One region of the Pseudomonas sp. MBLB4123 genome, then DNA from elsewhere that is predicted to be linked to it. Evidence: predicted binding sites of a transcription regulator. Region 1 holds the regulator's gene; each other region holds the start of a gene.
What was found. Region 1 encodes sigma-54, which starts transcription at its own class of promoters, with help from an activator protein. Its sites were predicted from a motif close to ANTGGCATNNANNTTGCTNT; they were not measured.
Positions count from the first base shown of each region.

Region 1 (5,617 bases):
ACGCCCAGGGCGAGATCGAGATCTTCACCTCGGTGGGCAAGCCCGCCTATTACGAGCAGAAGCCGGCCGCCGACAAGCAGATCGTCCAGGCCTACGGCCTGACCATCCAGTACTTCGCCGCCAGCGAACGCATCGTGCTGATCGACCAGGCCAAGGTGATCCAGGAAGGCAACACCTTCGAAGGCGAGAAGATCGTCTACGACACCCGACGCCAGATCGTCAACGCCGGCCGCGCCACCGGCGCCCAGGTGTCCACGCCGCGACCGCGTATCGACATGGTGATTCAGCCGAAGAACAAACCAGCCGACCAGCAGGCGCAGTGATAATGGCCACATTGAAAGCCCAGCACCTGGCCAAGAGCTACAAGGGTCGCCAGGTCGTCCGCGACGTCAGCCTGAGCATCGACAGCGGACAGATCGTCGGCCTGCTCGGCCCCAACGGCGCCGGCAAGACCACCTGCTTCTACATGATCGTCGGCCTGGTCCGGGCCGACCAGGGCCGGGTACTGATCGACGAGCTCGACGTCAGCCACCAGCCCATGCATGGCCGCGCCCGCGCCGGCATCGGCTACCTGCCGCAGGAGGCCTCGATCTTCCGCAAGCTCAGCGTGGCCGACAACATCATGGCCATCCTCGAGACGCGCAAGGAGCTCGATCGCGCCGCGCGGCGCCAGGAGCTGGAAAGCCTGCTGCAGGAATTCCACATCAGCCATATCCGCGACAACCTCGGCATGAGCCTGTCCGGCGGCGAACGCCGCCGCGTGGAGATCGCCCGCGCCCTGGCCACCGCCCCCAAGTTCATCCTGCTCGACGAGCCCTTCGCCGGGGTCGACCCGATCTCGGTCGGCGATATCAAGCAGATCATCCACCACCTCAAGTCCAAGGGCATCGGCGTACTGATCACCGACCACAACGTCCGCGAGACCCTGGACATCTGCGAAACGGCCTACATTGTCAACGACGGTCAGCTGATCGCCGAAGGCAACGCCGACGCCATCCTGGCCAACCAGATGGTCAAAGAAGTCTACCTGGGCCACGAGTTCCGCCTGTAACAGCGGCTTTTCTCGACCGAACAGCAGCTAGCGCTAGGCAAACCACTCGAGACCGGGCATATAATTTGCTTTCCTTGTGGCGCCTCGGCGCCCTGTAGTGGATCGCGCACAGACGCCGGTATAGAAGGTCTGCAATGAAACCATCGCTAGTCCTGAAAATGGGCCAGCAGCTGACGATGACCCCGCAGCTGCAACAGGCCATTCGCCTACTTCAACTGTCTACCCTGGATCTGCAGCAGGAGATCCAAGAGGCCCTGGAGTCCAATCCGATGCTCGAGCGCCAGGAAGACGGCGACGACTTCGACAACTCCGACCCCATGGCCGACGGCGCCGACACCCCATCCTCCGCCGACAAGCAAGAAGAGTCCTATCAGGAAGCCGGCTACCAGGACAGCACGCAGAGCGTGGACAACCTGGAGGACGGCGAGTGGAACGAGCGCATCCCCAACGAACTGCCGGTCGACACCGCCTGGGAGGACGTCTACCAGACCAGCGCCAGCAGCCTGCCGAGCAACGATGACGACGAGTGGGACTTCACCACCCGCACCTCCAGCGGCGAGAGCCTGCAGAGCCACCTGCTCTGGCAACTCAACCTGGCGCCGATGTCCGACAAGGACCGCCTGATCGCCACCACCCTGATCGACTGCATCAACGAGCAGGGCTACCTGGAAGAGAGCCTCGAGGAAGTGGTCGAGGCCTTCGACCCGGAGCTGGACATCGAGCTGGACGAAGTCGAGGCCGTGCTGCACCGCATCCAGCAATTCGAGCCGGCCGGCGTCGCCGCCCGCGACCTGCGCGAATGCCTGCTGCTGCAACTGCGCCAACTCCCCGCCAAGACCCCCTGGCTGAGCGAGGCCCAGCGCCTGGCAAGCGACTACCTCGACCTGCTCGGCAGCCGCGACTACAGCCAGCTGATGCGCCGCACCAAGCTCAAGGAAGACGAGCTGCGCCAGGTCATCGAACTGATCCAGAGCCTCAACCCGCGGCCCGGCTCGCAGATCCAGTCCGGCGAGCCGGAGTACGTGGTGCCCGACGTCATCGTCCGCAAGCACAACGAGCGCTGGCTGGTGGAGCTGAATCAGGAAGCCATGCCCCGCCTGCGGGTCAACCCGCAGTACGCCGGCTTCGTCAAACGCGCCGACTCCAGCGCCGACAACACCTTCATGCGCAACCAGTTGCAGGAGGCCCGCTGGTTCATCAAGAGCCTGCAGAGCCGCAACGAGACCCTGATGAAGGTCGCCACCCAGATCGTCGAACACCAGCGCGGCTTCCTCGACTACGGCGACGAGGCGATGAAGCCGCTGGTGCTGCACGACATCGCCGAAGCCGTGGGCATGCACGAGTCGACCATCTCGCGGGTCACCACGCAGAAATTCATGCACACCCCGCGCGGCATCTACGAACTGAAATACTTCTTCTCCAGCCACGTCAGCACCGCCGAAGGGGGCGAATGCTCATCCACCGCCATCCGCGCGATCATCAAGAAACTGGTGGCCGCGGAAAATGCAAAAAAGCCGTTGAGCGACAGCAAGATCGCTGGTTTACTGGAGGCACAGGGCATTCAAGTGGCCCGCCGCACGGTCGCCAAATACCGTGAGTCCCTCGGTATAGCGCCCTCCAGTGAGCGCAAGCGGTTGGTGTAAGGCGACACTCAAAGGAAGACCGATCAACAGACAGAACCCGACCCCAGCCAAGCCTCCCCCTAAACGGCCTTCGCAATCGGCCCGGGGAGACCCATGCCGGACTCGCTGTCGATGCGTCTTCCACGCCAAGGTGTTCCCGCGGCAGGCTTTACAGCCTGCCTCATAAACACGGCAACAAGGAGAAAGCGGTATGCAAGTCAACATCAGTGGACATCAGCTGGATGTGACCGACGCCCTGCGCGACTACATCGACGAGAAACTCAATCGACTGGAGCGCCATTTCGACAAGATCACCAACGTGCAGGTCACCATGGAGGTCGAGAAGCTCAAGCAGAAGATCGAAGCGACCCTGCACATCGCCGGCGGCGAAGTGGTCGCCAACGCCGAGCATGACGACATGTACGCCGCCATCGACCTGCTCACCGACAAACTCGACCGACAACTCATCAAGCACAAGGAAAAGCAGCTCGAACGCCAGCAGGGCGCCATGGCCCGCTGACCTCGCTCACCTCCCATGATCCGACTCGAAAACATCCTGACCCCCGGCCGTTCCCTGGTGAACGTGCCGGGCGGCAGTAAGAAGCGCGTACTCGAACAGATTGCCAACCTGGTGGCACGCGAGCTGCCCGAGCTGGACGGCCAGGACATCTTCGAAAGCCTGATCGCCCGCGAAAAGCTCGGCTCCACCGGCTTCGGCAACGGCATCGCCATCCCGCACTGCCGCCTGCCCGGCTGCAGTGCGCCGATCAGCGCCCTGCTGCGCCTGGATGCGCCGGTCGACTTCGACGCCATCGACGGCGCCCCGGTCGACCTGCTGTTCGTCCTGCTGGTACCCGAGGCGGCCACCGACGAGCACCTGGAACTGCTGCGCCAGATCGCCAGCATGCTCGACCGCAGCGACGTGCGCGAACGCCTGCGTCAAGCACAAGGCAGCGACTCCCTGTATCAGGTCGTGGTGGACATACAAAGCAGCCGTTAGGACTCCCTCATGCGCCTGATCATCGTCAGCGGTCGCTCCGGCTCCGGCAAAAGCACCGCCCTCGATGTCCTCGAGGACAACGGCTTCTATTGCATCGACAACCTCCCCGCCGGCCTGCTCCCGGAACTGGCCGAGCGCGCCCTGCTGCACACCGAGCTGCTGCACCCGCAGGTGGCGGTCTCCATCGACGCGCGCAACCTGCCCAGCCAGCTCAAGCGCTTCCCCGAACTGCTCGCCGAAGTCCGCAGCCGCCATATCCAGTGCGACGTGCTCTACCTGGATGCCGACGAGGAGACCCTGCTCAAGCGCTTCTCCGAGACGCGCCGGCGCCACCCGCTGACCAACGCGCAGCGCTCGCTGGCCGAGGCCATCGCCGACGAGAGCCAGCTGCTCGGGCCGATCATCGACCTGGCCGACCTGAAGGTCGACACCACCCACCTCAACCTCTACCAGTTGCGCGACAGCCTCAAGCTGCGCCTGCTCAACCAACCGGAACCGGGCACCGCCTTTTTGGTCGAGTCCTTCGGTTTCAAGCGCGGCATGCCGGTGGATGCCGACCTGGTGTTCGACGTGCGCTGTCTGCCCAATCCCTACTGGAAGCCCGACCTGCGCGACTATTCCGGGCTCGACCAGCCGGTGGCCGAGTACCTGGCGGCCCAGGCCGATGTCGAGGAGATGTTCCAGGACATCCTCGCCTACCTGAACAAATGGCTGCCGCGCTTCGCCGCCAGCAACCGCGCCTATGTCACGGTGGCCATCGGCTGCACCGGCGGGCACCACCGCTCGGTGTACCTGGCCAATCGCCTGGGTGAGACCCTCAAGCCCACCTTGAAGAACGTTCAGGTTCGCCACCGCGACCTCAGCTAAGGAAACACCGCGATGCCCTCCCGCGAAATCACCATCATCAACAAGCTGGGCCTGCACGCGCGTGCCGCGGCCAAGTTTGTCGGCGTGGCCGGCCGCTATCCCTGCAAGGTCAAGGTCGGCCGCGCCCCGGAGAGCCTGGTGGACGGCAAGAGCATCATGGCGGTGATGATGCTGGCCGCCGGCAAGGGCACGCCGATCCACCTGCACACCGAAGGCGAGCAGGATCACGATGCCCTGGAGGCACTGGTCGAGCTGATCAACAACTACTTCGACGAAGGCGAATAGCCAGGCGCCCAATAAAAAGAGGGGCTGCCCGTGGCCCCGGCAGCCCTTCTTGCGTTGCGCGGTCGGCCGTCAGCTGCCGGCCACCGTCATGCGCTCGATCAGCACCGAGCCGGTGCGGATATTGCTGCGCAGCTCCAGATCGCTGCCCACCGCGACTATCTGCCTGAACATGTCGCGCAGGTTGCCGGCGATGGTCACTTCCTGCACCGGGAACTGGATCTCGCCGTTCTCCACCCAGTAGCCGCCGGCGCCACGCGAGTAGTCGCCGGTGACCAGGTTCAGGCCGTGCCCCATCAGCTCGGTGACCAACAGGCCGCGGCCCATGCGCTTGAGGAGCGCCTGCTGGTCCTCGTCGCCGTGGCTGACGAACAGGTTGTGCACGCCACCGGCGTTGGCCGTGCTGGGCATGCCCAGCTTGCGTCCGGAATAGGTGCCCAGCACATAGGACAGCAACTCGCCGCCCTCGACGAAGGACTTCGCGTAGGTCGCCAGGCCGTCGCCGTCGAACGCCGCGCTGCCCAGGGCACGCGGGATGTGCGGACGCTCGTCGAGCTTGAGCCACGCGGGGAACAGCTGCTGACCCAAGGCGCCTTCGAGGAAGGACGACTGGCGATAGAGGTTGCCGCCGGAAATCGCCGCGAGGAAATGGCCGAACAGCCCGGTGGCCGACTCGGCGGAGAACAGCACCGGCACCTCGCAGGTCGGCACCGGCCGCGCCCCCAGGCGACTGACTGTGCGCTGCGCGGCGCGGCGGCCGATATCGGCGGCATCGGCCAGCAACTCGCCCTGGCG
Region 1 is NZ_CP196711.1:4,324,183-4,329,799, reverse strand. Features, by position in the region: gene lptA (lipopolysaccharide transport periplasmic protein LptA) at 1-323, shown strand, start outside; gene lptB (LPS export ABC transporter ATP-binding protein) at 326-1,051, shown strand; gene ACSX1C_RS20065 (RNA polymerase factor sigma-54) at 1,186-2,694, shown strand; gene hpf (ribosome hibernation-promoting factor, HPF/YfiA family) at 2,885-3,193, shown strand; gene ptsN (PTS IIA-like nitrogen regulatory protein PtsN) at 3,209-3,673, shown strand; gene rapZ (RNase adapter RapZ) at 3,683-4,540, shown strand; gene ACSX1C_RS20045 (HPr family phosphocarrier protein) at 4,553-4,825, shown strand; gene pmbA (metalloprotease PmbA) at 4,895-5,617, opposite strand, start outside.

Region 2 (5,617 bases), 1.1 Mb from region 1:
GGTGGTGGTCTCCGCCAGCTGCCACATCACCGTGAAAAAGGCGCTGCGCATCCTCGGTTTCGGCATGAACCGGCTGATCGTCGCGCCGACCGACGCCCATGGGCGCATCGACCCCGAACAATTGCCGCCTCTGGATGACCTGACCATCCTCTGCCTGCAGGCCGGCGAAGTGAACACCGGCGAGTTCGACCCCTTCGCCGAGCTGATCCCGTCGGCCAAGGCGGCCGGGGCCTGGGTGCACGTCGACGGCGCCTTCGGCCTGTGGGCCCGTGCCTCGTCCTCGGCCCATCTGGCTGCCGGGGTCGAGCAGGCCGACAGCTGGACCAGCGACGGCCACAAATGGTTGAACACGCCCTACGACGGCGCCATGGCCATCTGCCGCGACGCCGACGCCCTCGCCACCGCGATGAACAGCGACGCGGCCTATGCCACGGCGTCCAAGGATGCGCAGAAAAACCTCACCCTGGAGTTCTCCCGCCGCGCCCGCGGGGTGGCGATCTGGGCGGCCCTCGCCAGCCTCGGCCGCGACGGCCTGCGTGCGATGATCGACCGGCATATCCGCCAGGCCGGCCACCTGGCCGCGAGCCTGCGCGCCCAGGGCTATCAGGTGCTCAACCGGGCGGTGCTCAACCAGGTGCTGGTGCGCGCCGACAGCGATGAGCAGACCGTGGCCATTCGCCAGGCGGCCCAGGCCTCGGGCCGGGCCTGGTTCGGCCCCACCCTCTGGCAGGGGCGCCCGGCCTTTCGCCTGAGCGTCAGCTCCTGGCGCACCGAGGACGCCGACATCGAGGCGCTGATCGAACTGCTGAGCGAGCTCAAGCGCAGCACACCGGCCTGACAGCACTCGACAAAGGCCAGGCGCTGGGCTTATCTTCGCCGCCTGGCCAGCGCACTGGCCAACGTCGCTCGGACGGTTCCGGGCGCTTACGTTTTCGAGGACAGCATGGCTGATCAAGCTTCGCGCCGCTTTGCGCGCATCGATCGACTCCCCCCCTACGTATTCAACATCACCGCCGAGCTGAAGATGGCCGCCCGCCGCCGTGGCGAGGACATCATCGACTTCAGCATGGGCAACCCCGACGGCGCCACCCCGCCGCACATAGTCGAGAAGCTCTGCACCGTCGCCCAGCGCGAAGACACCCACGGCTACTCCACCTCCCGCGGCATCCCGCGCCTGCGCCGCGCCATCTCGCGCTGGTATCAGGAGCGCTACCAGGTGGACATCGACCCGGAAAGCGAGGCCATCGTCACCATCGGCTCCAAGGAAGGCCTGGCCCACCTGATGCTCGCCACGCTGGACCACGGCGACACCGTGCTGGTGCCCAACCCCAGCTACCCCATCCACATCTACGGCGCGGTGATCGCCGGCGCCCAGGTGCGCTCGGTGCCGCTGGTGCCGGGCGTGGACTTCTTCGCCGAACTGGAACGGGCCATCCGCGAGTCGATTCCCAAGCCGAAGATGATGATCCTCGGCTTCCCCTCCAACCCCACCGCCCAGTGCGTGGAGCTGGACTTCTTCGAGCGCGTGGTGGCCCTGGCCAAGCAGTACGACGTGCTGGTGGTCCACGACCTGGCCTACGCCGACATCGTCTACGACGGCTGGCAGGCGCCGTCGATCATGCAGGTGCCCGGCGCCAAGGACATCGCCGTGGAGTTCTTCACCCTGTCCAAGAGCTACAACATGGCCGGCTGGCGCATCGGTTTCATGGTCGGCAACAAGGAGCTGGTGAATGCCCTGGCGCGGATCAAGAGCTACCACGACTACGGCACCTTCACCCCGCTGCAGGTCGCGGCCATCGCCGCCCTGGAGGGCGACCAGCAGTGCGTGCGCGACATCGCCGAGCAGTACCGCCAGCGCCGCAACCTGCTGGTCAAGGGCCTGCATGAGCTCGGCTGGATGGTGCAGAACCCCAAGGCCTCGATGTATGTCTGGGCGAAGATCCCCGAGCAGTACGCCGCGCTCGGTTCCCTGGAGTTCGCCAAGAAGCTGCTGCTCGAGGCCAAGGTCTGCGTGTCGCCGGGCCTGGGCTTCGGCGACTACGGCGACGACCATGTGCGTTTCGCCCTGATCGAGAACCAGGACCGCATCCGCCAGGCGCTGCGCGGCATCAAGGCCATGTTCCGTGCCGACGGCCTGCTGCCGGCCGCGTCGGGCAAGCCGCGCAAGACGCCGGAAGCCTGACCCTGACGCGCTCGACGGCCCTGCGCTGTCGGGCGCGCACTCCCCCTGGGCGCGCTCAGCCCGAGTAATCCAACACTGTCCATACCCGGCTCAGCCCGGCCCCTATCACACAGCCGGACTCGTCCAGGCGCCGGTTGTAGTGCAACGACATCAGGCTGGTCATCCCCTCCGCGGCATCCCGCCGCTCGGTCAACCATTGCACTCGCCCGCAGTTGGGCGTCTCGATCACATAGCTGGCAGCCACCGCCGCATGCTCGCTGGGTAACCTGATCGCGTCGACCACCGTCCCCCGTTCCTCTATCCGCTTGCCATTGGCCACCAACACCGCCCAGGCCTGGCCGTTCTCTATCACCAGATAGCTGCCATTGGCCTTGGGTTGCTCGACCTGGGGCTGGGCACAGCCGCTCAACAGGACCAACAGCACAATCGTCATCAAGCTCTGTTGCATTGTTCATTGCTCCTCTGCTGTACGCCAGGGCCTCAGTGTCTGGGAACCGGGCGAACGAGTGAGTTCGAAAGGCGACGGTCTTACTATTGTCGAATACTGTTTATTTGTACAGTATTTTTCCACTAGACTGTCCCTCGCCACCGGTCGCCCTTCGCCTAGACCCGGGCCGGCCATTTCGGAGCATCAATCGGGAGCAAAACGATGCTGGACGTACTGCAACTGAAACACCGGGTAAACCGGATGCCGCTGGACAGGGTTCGCGCGACGGTCGAGGAGCTGCAGCTCGAAGGCATAGTCACCGAGGGCAAGACCCCCTTCAACCGCGTGCACTTCAACACCTGCTTCGCCGAGATCGAAGCCCTGCTGCAGCGCGCCGGCTACCACAGGCAGCTGGATGTGGTGGGGTATCAGGGCCTGGCCTATGCCCTGTTCGATCCGGCGCGCTGGGATGCCGTGCAGGTGCTGAGATGGCTCAGGGAGTTCGTCGAGGAAGCTCACGCCCAGCCAGTATCGCGCTGAGCTGCGCCGTGGAGTGGTCGCTGGCGCACCAAGCCGAAGCAGAAGCGCCCAGCCCCTGTCCATTTCGCCCGCCGATGGCTCAACGAGCGGCCTTGGCGCGGCGCGGCCGAGCGCCGTGCGCCTGCCGGCAGTGCGTCTGAGCGACCTCATGAAGCACCTGAATACCTTGCATAACCTACTGATTTAAAAGCCTATAGACCGCAGGTCCGCGAGCGCTCGGCGGCCGCCGGCCAGCTTTTGCGCAGCTGGAATCGGCCGCTGCCAAGAAAGCTGGCAAGTCCCTTGCAATTACCTCCTCGGCAAACGTCATCGGATCGCCAACGGCGGTGATCGGGACGAATAGACAAAGACGTCGAAGGCAGCCTGCCCCCAGGGGCGGTTTGTCCGCGACGTCTTTTTTCGTTTTCGAGACCTGAGGAATCACCATGCGTACATTCACCGTTCGCCGTTCCCTGCTGAAGAAGACCCTGGCCGGCCTCGGCTGCGCCGCCGCCCTGCTGTTCTCGCCGCTGAGCCTGCAAGTCGCCCAGGCCGCCGAGCCGGAGAAGGACGAACTCAAGCTGGGCTTCATCAAGCTGACCGACATGGCGCCCCTGGCCATCGCCTACGAGAAGGGCTACTTCGAGGACGAGGGCCTGTACGTCAGCCTCGAGGCCCAGGCCAACTGGAAGGTGCTGCTGGACCGGGTGATCACCGGCGAGTTGGACGGCGCGCACATGCTGGCCGGCCAGCCGCTGGGGGCGACCATCGGCTTCGGCACCAAGGCCGAGGTGGTCACCGCCTTCTCCATGGACCTCAACGGCAACGGCATCACCCTGTCCAATGCCGTGTGGCAGGAGATGAAGAAGCACGTGCCGATGGACAAGGGCAAGCCGGTGCACCCGATCAAGGCCGACGCCCTCAAGCCGGTGATCGAGCAGTACAAGGCCCAGGGCAAGCCCTTCAACCTGGGCATGGTGTTCCCGGTCTCCACCCACAACTACGAGCTGCGCTACTGGCTGGCCGCCGGCGGCATCCACCCCGGCTACTACGCCCCGGCCAAGGGCGACATCGCCGGCACCCTCAATGCCGACGCGCTGCTCTCGGTCACCCCGCCGCCACAGATGCCTTCGACCATGGAGGCCGGCACCATCGACGGCTACAGCGTGGGCGAGCCGTGGAACCAGCAGGCCGTGTTCAAGGGCATCGGCGTGCCGGTGATCACCGACTACGAGATCTGGAAGAACAACCCGGAGAAGGTCTTCGGCGTGTCCAAGGCCTGGGCCGAGGCCAACCCGGAAACCCACAAGCGCCTGGTCAAGGCGCTGATCCGCGCCGCCATGTGGCTGGACGAGAACGACAACGCCAACCGCGCCGAGGCCGTGCAGATCCTCTCGCGTCCCGAGTACGTCGGCGCCGACGCCCAGGTGATCGCCAACTCCATGACCGGCACCTTCGAGTACGAGAAGGGTGATATCCGGGAAGTGCCGGATTTCAACGTGTTCTTCCGCTACCACGCGACCTACCCCTACTACTCCGACGCCATCTGGTATCTGACCCAGATGCGCCGCTGGGGGCAGATCGGCGAGGCCAAGCCGGACAGCTGGTATCTGGACGTGGCCAAGCAGGTCTACCTGCCGGCGATCTACCGCAGCGCCGCCACCGAACTGGTCGCCGACGGCCTGGCCAAGGCCGACGACTTCCCGGACGCCGGCGAGGATGGCTTCCGTTCCCCCACCAATGAATTCATCGACGGCCTGACCTACGACGGACGCCAGCCGAACGCCTACATCAACCAGTTCAGCATTGGCCTGAAGGCCGACTCCGCGCTGTAAGCCAGCCATAGCCCAGGGAGTCGGCCCCTCCGGCTCCCCTCTGCTTCGAGGACCAGACGATGAGCAACCCCGCCGTCGCCCAACCCATACGGGAAACCCTGAAGTCGGCGCGCAGCGCCGCCTTCAAACGCTGGCTGCCGAGCGTGCTGATGCCGCTGATCGGCGTGCTGGCCTTCCTGCTGTTCTGGCAGCTCGCCGCCGGCAGCATCGACACCAGCCTGGGCAAGTTCCCCGGGCCGACCCAGGTCGCCAGCCAGTTCGGCGCCCTGATCAGCGAGCACCAGCGCGAGCTGGACAAGGCCGACGCCTTCTACGCCCGCCAGGAGGCGCGCAACGCCGCCAAGCTGGCGAACAATCCCGACGCCGAGGTGAAGATTCGCCCCTATACCGGTAAGCCGACCTTCTTCAAGCAGATCTTCACCAGCCTCTACACGGTGCTGACCGGCTTCGTCCTCGCCTCCCTGCTGGCCATTCCGCTGGGGATCGTCTGCGGCCTGAGCAAGCCGATCTACAACGCGGTCAACCCGCTGATCCAGGTGTTCAAGCCGGTCTCGCCACTGGCCTGGCTGCCGCTGGTGACCATGGTGGTCAGCGCCCTGTACACCAGCAGCGACCCGCTGATGGCCAAGTCCTTCGTCACCTCGGCGATCACCG
Region 2 is NZ_CP196711.1:953,169-958,785, reverse strand. Features, by position in the region: gene ACSX1C_RS04710 (pyridoxal phosphate-dependent decarboxylase family protein) at 1-838, shown strand, start outside; gene alaC (alanine transaminase) at 944-2,182, shown strand; gene ACSX1C_RS04700 (hypothetical protein) at 2,238-2,630, opposite strand; gene ACSX1C_RS04695 (transcriptional regulator) at 2,832-3,149, shown strand; gene ACSX1C_RS04690 (CmpA/NrtA family ABC transporter substrate-binding protein) at 3,575-4,963, shown strand; gene ACSX1C_RS04685 (ABC transporter permease) at 5,023-5,617, shown strand, end outside.
Region 2: a site for sigma-54 is predicted at 3,419-3,438, ahead of ACSX1C_RS04690 (CmpA/NrtA family ABC transporter substrate-binding protein). Genes of this name have one in related genera too.

Region 3 (5,617 bases), 1.1 Mb from region 1:
GCGCTGATCCCGCTGCTGATCACCCTGCTGGTCTTCGCCGCCGTGGCGAAGAACGCGCCCGAGCGGCCCAAGCCCAAGGCCCTGGCCGACTACCTCAAGGCCCTCGGCGACCGCGACAGCTGGTGGTTCATGTTCTTCTACAGCGTCACCTTCGGCGGTTTCATCGGCCTGGCCAGCGCCCTGCCCGGCTACTTCAACGACCAGTACGGCCTGGACCCGGTGACCGCCGGCTACTACACCGCCGCCTGCGTCTGCGCCGGCAGCCTGCTACGCCCCCTGGGCGGCGCCCTGGCCGACCGCATCGGCGGCATCCGCTCGCTGCTGATGATGTACACCCTCGCCTCGCTGTGCATCGCCGCGGTGGGCTTCAACCTGCCCAGCTCGACCGCCGCACTGGCCCTGTTCGTCGCCGCCATGCTCGGCCTGGGTGCCGGTAACGGCGCGGTGTTCCAGCTGGTGCCGCAGCGCTTTCGCAAGGAGATCGGCGTGATGACCGGGCTGATCGGCATGGCCGGCGGCGTCGGCGGCTTCCTCCTGGCCGCGGGCCTGGGCGCCATCAAGCAGCACAGCGGCGACTACCAGCTGGGCCTGTGGCTGTTCGCCAGCCTCGGCCTGCTGGCCTGGTTCGGCCTGCACGGCGTCAAGCAGCGCTGGCGCACCACCTGGGGCTCGGCTGCCGTCACCGCCGCCCGGGTGTAACAAACTAACGTAGGGTGGATCGGTGGAGCGCGATCCACCCTACAGCCCTCATAAACTGGAGGCTTGAGGCAAAGACGGGGCTGCCCGGCAGGGTAGCAATGCACTGGTCAGGCGAGATGGGGAAGGCCGGCGACGGCCGCCCCCCGGCATCCGTGCCCCGGCCCCGTCTTTGCCTCAGTCCTCCCCCAACAGGACAGCCATGATGGCCCTGCAATTGACCTTCGGCGAAGCGACCGCCACCGGCCCCCGGGAAGAGAACCAGGACGCCCTGCGGGTGGTCACCCCGGCACCGGCCCTGGCCGCGAGCAAGGGCTACCTGTTCGCCCTGGCCGACGGCGTCAGCCAGTGTGCCGACGGCGGCCTGGCCGCCCGCGCGACGCTGCAGGCGCTGGCCCTGGATTACTACGCCACCCCGGAGACCTGGGCCGTGGCGCAGTCGCTGGATCGCCTGCTGGTGGCCCACAACCGCTGGCTGCAGGCGAATGGCGGCGGCCAGCCACTGCTCACCACCCTCAGCGCCCTGGTCCTGCGTGGCCGCCGCTTCACCCTGGCCCACGTCGGCGACTGCCGCGCCTATCGCTGGCACGCCGGCGAGCTGGAGCGCCTCAGCGAGGACCACGTGTGGGAGCAGCCGGGCATGCAACATGTGCTCAAGCGCGCCCTGGGCCTGGACCAGCACCTGGTGGTGGACTACCTGGACGGCGAGCTGCGCCAGGGCGACAGCTTCCTGCTGGTCAGCGACGGCGTCTGGGCGGTGCTCGGCGATGGGGGCATCCAGCGCATCCTGCACGACGAGCCGGACCCGGCCGCGGCCTGCCGCGCCCTGGTCAGCGCCGCCCACCTGGCCGGCAGTCAGGACAACGCCAGCGCCCTGCTGGTCAGGGTCGAGGCCCTGCCGGAAAGCGCCCTGGCCGACACCCTGGCCCAGCTCGCGCACTGGCCACTGCCACCTAGGCTGCGCGATGGCCAGGCCTTCGAGGGCTGGCAGGTGGAACGCCTGCTGGCCGAGTCGCGCCAGTCCCTGGTCTACCGGGTGCGCGACGGCCAGGCGCGGCGCTGGCTGCTCAAGACCCTGCCGCCCGGCCGCGCCGACGAACCCCAGGCCGGCCCGGCCCTGCTGCTCGAGGAATGGTTCCTGCGCCGCGTAGCCGGCCGCCACTTCGCCGAGGTCCATCCGCTGCCGCAGCGCCAGCACCTGTACTACCTGCAGCGCGAGTACGCCGGCCAGACCCTGGCCGAACACCTGCGCCTGTCCGGACCGCTGCCGCTGCCGGAGTGGCTGGATATCGCCCCGCGCCTGCTCAAGGCCTTGGGCCTGCTGCACCGGCGCAACATCCTGCATCGCGACATCAAGCCGGAGAACCTGCTGTGGGGCGATGACGGCGAGCTGCGCCTGCTGGACTTCGGCCTGGCCTACTGCCCGGGGCTGTCCCAGGACGAGAGCGGCAGCCTGCCCGGCACCCCCAGCTACATCGCCCCCGAGGCCTTCGCCGGCAGCCCGCCCAGCGCCCGCCAGGACCTCTACGCAGCGGGCGTGACCCTCTATCACCTGCTCACCGGCCACTACCCCCATGGCGAGATCGAGGCCTTCCAGCACCCGCGCTTCGGCAGCCCGACTCCGGCCAGCCGCTACCGCCCCGACCTGCCGAGCTGGCTGGACGAGAGCCTCAACCGCGCGGTCAGCGCCGACCCGCAGCAGCGCTTCGAGACCGCCGAGGAATGGCTGCTGGCCCTGGAACAGGGCGAGCGCCAGGCCTTGAGCATCCGGCCCAGGCCGCTGCTGGAGCGTGAGCCGCTGCTGGTCTGGCGCAGCGTGGCGTTGTGCTCCCTGCTGCTCAACCTGGCCCTGCTGGTACTGCTGCTCAACTAGGCGCAGCCGCCCAACCATGCACCATAAGGGCGCAACTCGCCTTAAACAGGTGCGCAGCCGGCCCCATGCCGCGCCCGGCGCCTTCCCTGGAACCGCCAGAACCCCCGTGAACCGGCCATACGCCAGAGTTGGCACAGAGCCTGCTAAAGCACTCATACAAATTAAATAAGGTGCGCGCTTCAACGTAGAAGAGCGCACTTCCCGAGAGAACGGGACTTGGACAAAGGCGTCCTCGCTAGGTGACTGGCGGGACGCCTTTTTTGTTTTCCGGTGATGCAGGACGGTGAGGAACCATGAAGAAACTCAAGCTGGTAATGATCGGTAACGGCATGGCCGGAGTGCGGACGCTCGAAGAGCTGCTCAAGCTCGCCCCCGACCTCTACGACATCACCGTGTTCGGTGCCGAACCCCACCCGAACTACAACCGCATCCTGCTCTCGCCGGTGCTGGCCGGCGAGCAGAGCTTCGAGGAGATCGTCCTCAACGATCTGGCCTGGTACGCCGACAACGGCATCGACCTGCGCCTGGGCCGCAAGGTCGTGGAGATCGACCGCAAGCGCCGCCTGGTCATCGCCGAGGACGGCAGCGAGGCCGAGTACGACCGCCTGCTCATCGCCACCGGCTCCAACCCCTTCATCCTGCCGATTCCCGGCAAGGACCTGGACGGGGTGATCGGCTACCGCGACATCGCCGACACCCAGACCATGATGGACACCGCCAAGACCCACAAGCACGCGGTGGTGATCGGCGGCGGCCTGCTCGGCCTGGAGGCCGCCAACGGCCTCAAGCTGCGTGGCATGGACGTCACCGTGGTACACCTGGGCGACTGGCTGCTGGAACGCCAGCTCGACCGCACCGCCGGCGACCTGCTGCAGCAGTCGCTGGAGGACCGCGGCCTGAAGTTCCTCCTGCCCAAGCACACCGCCGAGCTGCTGGACAACGGCGAAGGCCGAGTCTGCGCGGTGAAGTTCAAGGACGGCGAGGTGATCCCCGCCGACCTGGTGGTGATGGCCGCCGGCATCCGCCCCAACACCGAGCTGGCGGAGAAGGCCGGGATCGCCTGCAACCGCGGCATCCTGGTCGACGACACCCTGCAGACCTTCGACCCGCGGGTCTACGCCATCGGCGAATGCGCCAGCCACCGCGGCATCGCCTACGGCCTGGTGGCGCCGCTGTTCGAGCAGGCCAAGGTCTGCGCCAACCACCTGGCCCAGCTCGGTTTCTCCCGCTACCAGGGCTCGGTGACCTCGACCAAGCTCAAGGTCACCGGCATCGACCTGTTCTCCGCCGGCGAATTCATGGGCGCCGAGGGGACGGAGACCATCACCCTGTCCGACCCCATCGGCGGCGTGTACAAGAAGCTGGTGATCAAGGACGACGTGCTGGTCGGCGCCTGCCTGTACGGCGACACCGCCGACGGCGGCTGGTACTTCCGGCAGATCCGCGAGAACCACAACGTCAGCGAGATCCGCGACCACCTGATGTTCGGCGAGAACGCCATCGGCGACGTCGGCCACCAGGGCGCCGACAAGACCGCCAATATGCCCGACAGCATGGAGGTGTGCGGCTGCAACGGCGTGTGCAAAGGCACTATCGTCAAGGCCATCCAGGAGAACGGCTTGTTCTCGGTCGACGAGGTCAAGAAGCACACCAAGGCCGCCAGCTCCTGCGGCTCCTGCGCAGGATTGGTCGAGCAGATCCTGATCAGCACCGTCGGCGGTGCCGCCGACGTCAAACCCAAGAGCGAGAAGGCCATCTGCGGCTGCAGCGACTTCAACCACGGGCAGATCCGCAAGACCATCCGCGAGCAGCACCTGACCAGCCTCAGCCAGGCCATGGCCTTCATGAACTGGAGCACGCCCAACGGCTGCGCCACCTGCCGCCCGGCGCTGAACTATTACCTGATCTCCACCTGGCCGGGCGAGGCCAAGGACGACCCGCAGTCGCGCCTGATCAACGAGCGCGCCCACGCCAACATCCAGAAGGACGGCACCTACTCGGTGGTGCCGCGCATGTGGGGCGGGGTCACCAACCCCTCCGAGCTGCGCCGCATCGCCGACGTGGCCGACAAGTACCAGGTGCCCATGGTCAAGGTCACCGGCGGCCAGCGCATCGACCTGCTGGGCATCAAGAAGGACGACCTGCCGGCGGTGTGGAAGGAGCTGGACATGCCTTCCGGCCACGCCTACGGCAAGTCCATCCGCACCGTGAAGACCTGCGTGGGCAGCGAGTTCTGCCGCTTCGGCACGCAGAACTCGACCCAGCTGGGCATCGACCTGGAGCACGACCTGTTCAACATGTGGTCGCCGCACAAGGTCAAGCTGGCGGTCTCCGGTTGCCCGCGCAACTGCGCCGAGGCCGGCATCAAGGACGTCGGCATCATCGGCGTGGACTCGGGTTTCGAGATGTACATCGGCGGCAACGGCGGCATCAAGACCGAGGTCGCGGAGTTCTTCGTCAAGCTCAAGACCGCCGAGGAGGTGCGCGAGTACAACGGCGCCTTCCTCCAACTCTATCGCGAGGAAGCCTTCTACCTGGAGCGCACCGTGCACTACCTGCAGCGCGTGGGCATGGAGCACATCAAGAAGGCCGTGCTCGAGGACGCCGACAACCGCAAGGCGCTCAATGCCCGCCTGCAGTACGCGCTGTCCTTCGAGCAGGACCCGTGGAAGGAGCGCATCGAAACCCCGAACCTGAAGAAAGAGTTCGACCGCATCACTGTCGTGCAGCTCGAGGAGGCCTCCGTATGAACTGGCTGGATATCTGCGCCCTGGACGAGATCAACGTATTGGGTTCGCGCATCATCGGAGGGCCCAAGGGTGACATCGCCATCTTCCGTACCGCAGGCGACGAGGTGTTCGCCCTGGACGACCGCTGCCCGCACAAGGGCGGGCCGCTGTCCCAGGGCCTGATCTACGGCAAGCGCGTGGCCTGCCCGCTGCACAACTGGCAGATCGAGCTGGCCAGCGGCGAGGCGGTGGCCCCGGATGTCGGCTGCGCCCACCGGCATCAGGCCAAGGTCGAGAACGGCCGGGTGCTGCTGTCCCT
Region 3 is NZ_CP196711.1:945,341-950,957, reverse strand. Features, by position in the region: gene ACSX1C_RS04675 (nitrate/nitrite transporter) at 1-699, shown strand, start outside; gene ACSX1C_RS04670 (protein kinase domain-containing protein) at 902-2,569, shown strand; gene nirB (nitrite reductase large subunit NirB) at 2,863-5,319, shown strand; gene nirD (nitrite reductase small subunit NirD) at 5,316-5,617, shown strand, end outside.
Region 3: a site for sigma-54 is predicted at 2,697-2,716, ahead of nirB (nitrite reductase large subunit NirB). Genes of this name have one in related genera too.